Regions from separate parts of the Psychrosphaera ytuae genome, predicted to be linked through region 1. Evidence: riboswitches for the same ligand, from Rfam matches in the RefSeq annotation. Region 1 holds a riboswitch; the other holds the start of a gene.
What was found. Region 1 has a riboswitch for thiamine pyrophosphate ahead of J1N51_RS08985 (TonB-dependent receptor). Riboswitches for the same ligand answer to the same signal wherever they lie in the genome.
Positions count from the first base shown of each region.

Region 1 (3,407 bases):
GCCAATTAAAGCCTAACTGATATTGATAACTTGGGGCATGGGCTTGCTCACGACCATCAATACTTACTCTCACGTCTTCCCAAGTAATAGGGTCGGTCTCTAAGCGATACATATTATCGACTTGAGAACTCAACCAAGAAAAGCCAGCCAACACTTCAAAATCACCAGTCGCTTGCCATTGTAAGTTGGACTCCAAACCATAGTTACTGCCACTTGGCGCGTTAGAAATATAACCAACAAAGATCGGCTGCTCGTTGCTATTCACCACCTCTTTGTCATTAGTAAACCACTGCTTTACCTGCATATCATGACGGCTTGAATAGAATAAAACTGAGCTCGCTTTAAGGCCTTGTTTACGATTGTAATAACGTGTGCCCAATTCGATGTTATTTAAAATTTCTGGCTCAAAACTGCCACTGTTTAATAAATCTTGATTAAAACGCTCAAGCCCCGGCTCACCGACCCGAGCAAGTGCTTCACCATTTACCCCGCCTGATTTAAAGCCTCGGCTCAAACGTACATAATGCACAGTCGACTTAGAAGCCTGCTTAGTTGCCGTTAAATGGCCACCAATCATTGTTTCTGACGTGTCATTGCTAACAGCATTACTGTCCGTGTATTCACCTTTATTGTTTTCGATACGAACACCAGCCGACAACGTTATGTCTTTTGCCAAGGTATAACGATGCTCACCGTACAACGCGATGTTGTCTTGCTCATATTGGCTGGCAAAGTCTTCTGACAACCAAGTATATTGACGTGTTAGATCGACATCACGCTGTTGTATATACAGGCCGCCTACCCATTGGTTTTGTTTGTCACTTACTCGGATGTCAAACTGGTCTGCAGAGCGGTCTCTCAAATAGTAATCCGTAGAGGAATATTCGTCTGGATGAATTCCAACATATGCCCAGTCTTCGTCGTATCCGTACTCCATATCTGAATTTGATACGCTCGTTGCCACACCTATATTTACCGATTCATAGCCGGTGAACTTTGCATTTAAACCAAATGCCGTAGTTTTTTGTGTATCACGGCCTGGCTCATCGGATAGCGTTGTACGGTTTTGATCAAGAGAAAACGCATCGTAGCCATTATCTATATCAAAATGGTGTAAAACCAACTGTAAATCTAAATCTTTAGTAGCAGCAATATCGACGAGTGCACGCATCGACAATTCGTCAATATTATTGGTGTCATCACGATTTAAGTGAGTATTTTCGATGTAACCATCTGCACTTAGCTTACTAATAGCAACACGGGCTGCAGCCTTCTTAGAGATGTTAGTGCCCGCTGCCAAGCCCACATTGAACAGACCGTAATTACCTACTTCAACACGAAGCTTATTGTTGGCGTTTGATGACGGCTGAGTACTAAGGATGTTAACAAAGCCAGCCATTGCATTAGCACCGGCGTTTGTTCCTTGAGGACCTTTGAATACTTCGACCTGCTCTACGTCAAACAAACCTGCAGCAGTACCAATTCCGGAGTAATCGATACCATCAATGCTCATACCTACTGATGGATTAATCGGATCGACAAATTGACTGCGTTCACCAATACCACGAACCTGAATAAAGCGAGCACGAGAAGCACCAGATGCAAAGTTTACGTTACCGAGTTGTTGTAGCACCGATTCTAAATGGCTAGCACCTGATTTTTCTAATGCTTCTGTCGTCAAAACCTGGAGAGAGTTTGCTATTTTGTTAGCGGGGGTTTTGATTAGTTCGCCCTTTACTTCAATAGTTTCGATGTCTGAATTGCTGTTTTTTTCTTTGGCAGCAACAACTGAAAACGGTGTCGCTAAAACGGATAGCGTAGCTAACGCAACGATAGATAGTTTCATTTGAGGATCTCTTGTTATTAAAGTTCACAAAAGATCCGGTCGTAAGCGAGGAGTCTGGATAAATTACAACCATCCCTACGCCGGTACAAGCCGGATCAGGTTCTAAGGGTTCGCATAGCGTCTCAGTGTCTGGTTTTAAAAATTAAAGCCGACACACCCCTTGGTGTTTTAAAAGCAACCTTTCTTACAACGGGTTACTTTCTTTGTACAAATTTTTCGCGGCTATTCTATCCAAAACACAACCCGAAATAAATAATTGATGGATATTGGAAAAAGCCGCCTGTGTAGACAGTAATTATTTCTGTACGACCAGGCCCGCCGGTCGAGTCATACTAACATGTGGAATACCGTCTTCTAGGTACATATCAGAGCAAGTACTAAACCCTAAACTTTGATAAAAGTTTTGGAGGTGCTCTTGGGCAGATATTTTACAAATAGAGTTTGGCCAAAGATCATTGGTTTGTTGCAGCGCAAACTTCATCATTTCATATGCTTTTTTCTGCCCTCGAAAAGCCTCATCAATTACCACGCGTCCAATTGCAGAACATTGCTCATAGACAAGGCCCGGAGCCAATATTCGGCATGTTCCTACTAACTGCTCACCTGCATACCCAAACACATGAAATACGCCTGGTAACACATCTAGACCATCAATGTCTGAATAAACGCAGTTTTGCTCTACCACAAACACATCACTGCGCACTTTTAACATATCGTGGAGTTGGCGTGCCGTTAAAGATGAAAAAGGCTGAATTTGCCACGCGATGGACTCTGATGACATTTACAAATACCTCCAAAGAAAAAAGCTGATTGGTTTTATCTATCGACTATCAAACCACGTTTACCGCAAAAATAATAGAATGGCTTGGTTTTTCAACATCAGAAGAGTATCCTCCGCACCGATAGTCACTGAACTGGGTAATGAACATGCATAGCAATTTCAACATGTCTTTTTTAGCGTCATTCTTTTTTTGTTTGACCCTGTTATTTGCATTAACAACACCTGTTGTCAGTGCTCAAGATGCAAAGGGTAAAGTGCCTGAACTTGAGTGGTCTGACTTAGTGCCTAAGGACTATCAAGTTGAAATTCCAACTTCTATTGAACACATAGGTCAGGCAATGGCCGGCCCACAATCGATAAATGCACCGGTCGTGGAAGAACTCGACGGCAAAACAATTAAGATCCCTGGTTTTGTTGTACCGCTAGAAGGCGACGACGAAGTAGTCACTGAGTTTTTGTTGGTTCCATATTTTGGCGCATGTGTCCATGTACCACCGCCGCCATCTAATCAAATCATTCACGTAACTATGGAAAAAGGCGCACCCGCTTCAGCGTTTTATGACCCAATTTGGATCACAGGTACCATTTCGACTGAGACTTGGAAAGGCGATTTAGCGCAAGTAGGTTACAAGATGAAAGGGTTAGAAGTCGCCCCTTACGACGACTTTTAAATAACGTAAATTAAGTTAGTTACGAGTTTGTCGGATCACTTCATTTTCTAAGTCGACGTAATGTGCCTCAATGGTTCGACAGACTACTCGCATATTGTATGCAGAGATC
Region 1 is NZ_CP072110.1:2,000,549-2,003,955, forward strand. It holds gene J1N51_RS08985 (TonB-dependent receptor) at 1-1,846, opposite strand, end outside; TPP riboswitch at 1,902-2,017, opposite strand; gene J1N51_RS08990 (GNAT family N-acetyltransferase) at 2,142-2,627, opposite strand; gene J1N51_RS08995 (DUF3299 domain-containing protein) at 2,774-3,298, shown strand; gene J1N51_RS09000 (hypothetical protein) at 3,314-3,407, opposite strand, start outside.

Region 2 (3,407 bases), 870 kb from region 1:
TAGTTGATTGAGCTGATCGCAAAGTAGGGCGACGAAGCGCCCTACCAAACCAGCGCCCACAATAGACACACCTGATGGAGCTATGCCCTGCGCAGTTGCACCTTGTGTACAGGCGCCTTGTGCACAGGCACCGGGCTGTTGAGAGGCCTCGGGCTTATTTGGCCGCATGATAAAGCTCGGAGCCTTTTGCTTTAAATGTCTCTGACATTTCGTCCATACCGACCATTTTTATCGTCAACAAATCATCTTGTGACTCCAAATCTGACGCATAGTCTCTGACTTCTTGAGAGATTTTCATTGAACAGAATTTTGGTCCGCACATACTGCAAAAGTGAGCCACCTTGCCAGATTCTTGCGGCAGCGTTTCGTCGTGATAGGCCAAAGCGCGTTCAGGGTCCAAGCTCAGGTTAAATTGGTCATGCCAACGAAATTCAAAACGAGCTTTAGAAAGAGCGTTATCGCGAATTTGTGCACCTGGATGACCTTTAGCCAAGTCACCAGCATGAGCAGCTATCTTGTAAGTAATCAGCCCTTCTTTTACGTCTTCCTTGTTAGGTAAGCCTAAATGCTCTTTTGGCGTTACATAACAAAGCATGGCACAACCATACCAACCAATGTTTGCAGCACCGATACCCGAAGTGATGTGATCGTAGCCCGGCGCAATATCGGTTGTGAGTGGGCCAAGTGTATAGAATGGCGCTTCGTCACAGTGCTTGAGTTGCTCTTCCATGTTTTCTTTTACCATGTGAAGAGGCACGTGACCTGGCCCTTCAACCATCACTTGAACATCGTGTTGCCAAGCAATTTTGGTTAACTCACCTAGGGTTCTTAATTCGCTAAATTGCGCCTCGTCGTTTGCATCCGCAACTGAGCCGGGACGTAAGCCGTCTCCTAAAGAAAAGGCGACATCGTATTGTTTACAAATTTCACAGATGTCTTCAAAGTGCGTGTACAAAAAGTTTTCTTTGTGATGCGACAGGCACCATTTAGCCATAATCGAACCACCTCGCGAGACAATACCCGTCACTCGTTTGGCCGTCATAGGCACGTAACGCAACAAAACGCCCGCGTGGATGGTAAAATAATCAACCCCCTGTTCGGCTTGTTCGATAAGGGTATCTCTAAATATTTCCCATGTAAGATCTTCAGCCACACCATTGACCTTTTCTAGAGCCTGATAAATCGGAACCGTGCCAATTGGAACCGGCGAGTTACGCACAATCCATTCACGCGTTTCATGAATATAACGACCCGTGGACAAATCCATTACAGTATCTGCGCCCCATTTAGTTGACCAAACGAGCTTTTCTACTTCTTCTTCGATACTGGATGTCACCGCCGAATTACCAATGTTAGCGTTCACTTTGATCAAAAAGTTACGACCAATGATCATTGGTTCAGTCTCAGGATGATTGATGTTGCAAGGGATGATGGCACGGCCTCGAGCGACCTCGTCGCGGACGAACTCTGGAGTAATTTGCTCTGGGATTTCAGCTCCGAAACTCTGACCTTGATGCTGTGCTTTTAAGATTTCATCTTTGAGTTCTTGGCGTTTTAGATTTTCTCGAATCGCAATGTACTCCATTTCTGGGGTAATAATACCTTGGCGAGCGTAATGCATTTGAGTCACATTTTTACCGGGTTTGGCGCGTCTAACCTTTGGTAAGTTATCAAACCTAATATGGTCCAAGCCTTCATCAGCAAGGCGTTGTTGACTGTATCCTGAAGTAGCACCTTTTAGTTCTTCAGTATCATCGCGCTCGGCTATCCAGTTGGCTCTGAGCTTGGGCAACCCCTGATGAACATCAATAGTTTGGTTTGGGTCTGTATACGGGCCCGAGGTGTCATAAACTTGAATAGGGTCATTGGGCTCGAAAATAGGATTGTCTTTGTCACCGCCAACAAGACTGTCGGCTAAAGTAATTTTTCGCATACCGACTTGAATATCGGGCGACGATCCTTGGATATAAATCTTTTCTGAATTGGGAAACTGTTGATTGGAACAGTTGTTAATAAATTCCGCCGCTTGCTCGCGACGTTCACGTCTGGTTGGTTGTGTCATTTTCTGCCTTTCGTATTTGTTAGTAAGCACAAAAGACGGAGTGTAGATGTGAGGTAGGACGGCAGTTCGCCAGAGGCGACAACAAATTAAAATACCGTTTTGTTACCTTGTTTCCTTCGCAGATATTAATCAGATCAGGTTCTACGGATCCCGCGCAATGCGATCTCAGCCCATTGGTCATTTAACGATAAATGATTTACCGAAAAAACCGGGCACTCCGACAAGTTCATTTTTATCATAGGGGAAAAACTAACGAGCTGACAACCCCTTACTGAAAAATGAGGTCGGCTGATAAGACTTAAACACCACTAGTTGTCTATTATTTTACGCAAGGGCGTTTCTCAAAAATTGACTAAATGCTTTCATCTTCGGTGAAAGTTGACGATTGTGCGGTGAAAGTAGCCAGACTGGTTCGTTTTTAATTTGCAGGTTGTCGAGTAACGAAACAAGTTGGTTTTGTTTTATTAAAGGCTCAACGTAATAGTCGGGTAACTGAATAATACCCAGACCTTTTAGTGCTGCATCCACCAACCCTTGGCCACTGTTGTATCTGAGTCTGCGCACTGGCTTTATCGTTTTGATGGTATCGCCATCGGCAAATCGCCATTGCTCATTAGAGCCAAGTAAACAATTGTGATCAGTTAAATCTTCAATTCGGCTGGGAGGAGTGTGCCTGGTTAAGTAGTCTGGCGACGCACACAAATAGTTTTTTCGTTTGGTCAATGGTTTGGCCATCATAGTGGAATCGGCCAAGTTACCAATTCTGACTGCTGCATCAAATCCTTGCTGAAGTAAATCCAGCTTATTATTGGTCAGTTCTACGTCCAACTTAATTTCGGGGTAGGCGAGTAAAAAGTCATTCAAAATGGGCAGAATTATTCGTTCACCGTAGGTAACTGGTGCTGTAAGTTTGATCGTGCCTTGTGGGATCTGTTGTAGTTGAGACAAGGCTTGCTCGGCGGCTTGAAGGCCATCTACCAAATGACGACTGTGGTTATAAAATACTTGGCCTTCTTCCGTGAGAGTCACTTTACGAGTCGTGCGATATAGCAGTTTAGTGTTGAGTCGCTGTTCTAACTGGTTGATGTGGCGACTTATTTGCGCTGTAGACGTTGAGAGCGCTTGTGCCGCTCGAGTAAAGTTACCTTGTTCTACTACTGCGGTAAACTCAGTGATACCGTCCCATTTATGTGTCATGTTGTTTATTACAAATTTGTAAAAGTTATTTTCATTTTAGGGTGATTATCTCTTAATGTGAAATAAATATAATGCGAAAGGTTAAATTAATGGTCTACACTAAACTAACTTCGTAAAAACGTTGAACTGAAGTAAAAGTGTCGCCTCA
Region 2 is NZ_CP072110.1:2,875,039-2,878,445, forward strand. It holds gene J1N51_RS12730 (FAD-dependent oxidoreductase) at 1-168, opposite strand, end outside; gene thiC (phosphomethylpyrimidine synthase ThiC) at 155-2,062, opposite strand; TPP riboswitch at 2,157-2,292, opposite strand; gene J1N51_RS12740 (LysR substrate-binding domain-containing protein) at 2,387-3,259, opposite strand.
Region 2: another riboswitch for thiamine pyrophosphate. It lies ahead of thiC (phosphomethylpyrimidine synthase ThiC); the one in region 1 lies ahead of J1N51_RS08985 (TonB-dependent receptor).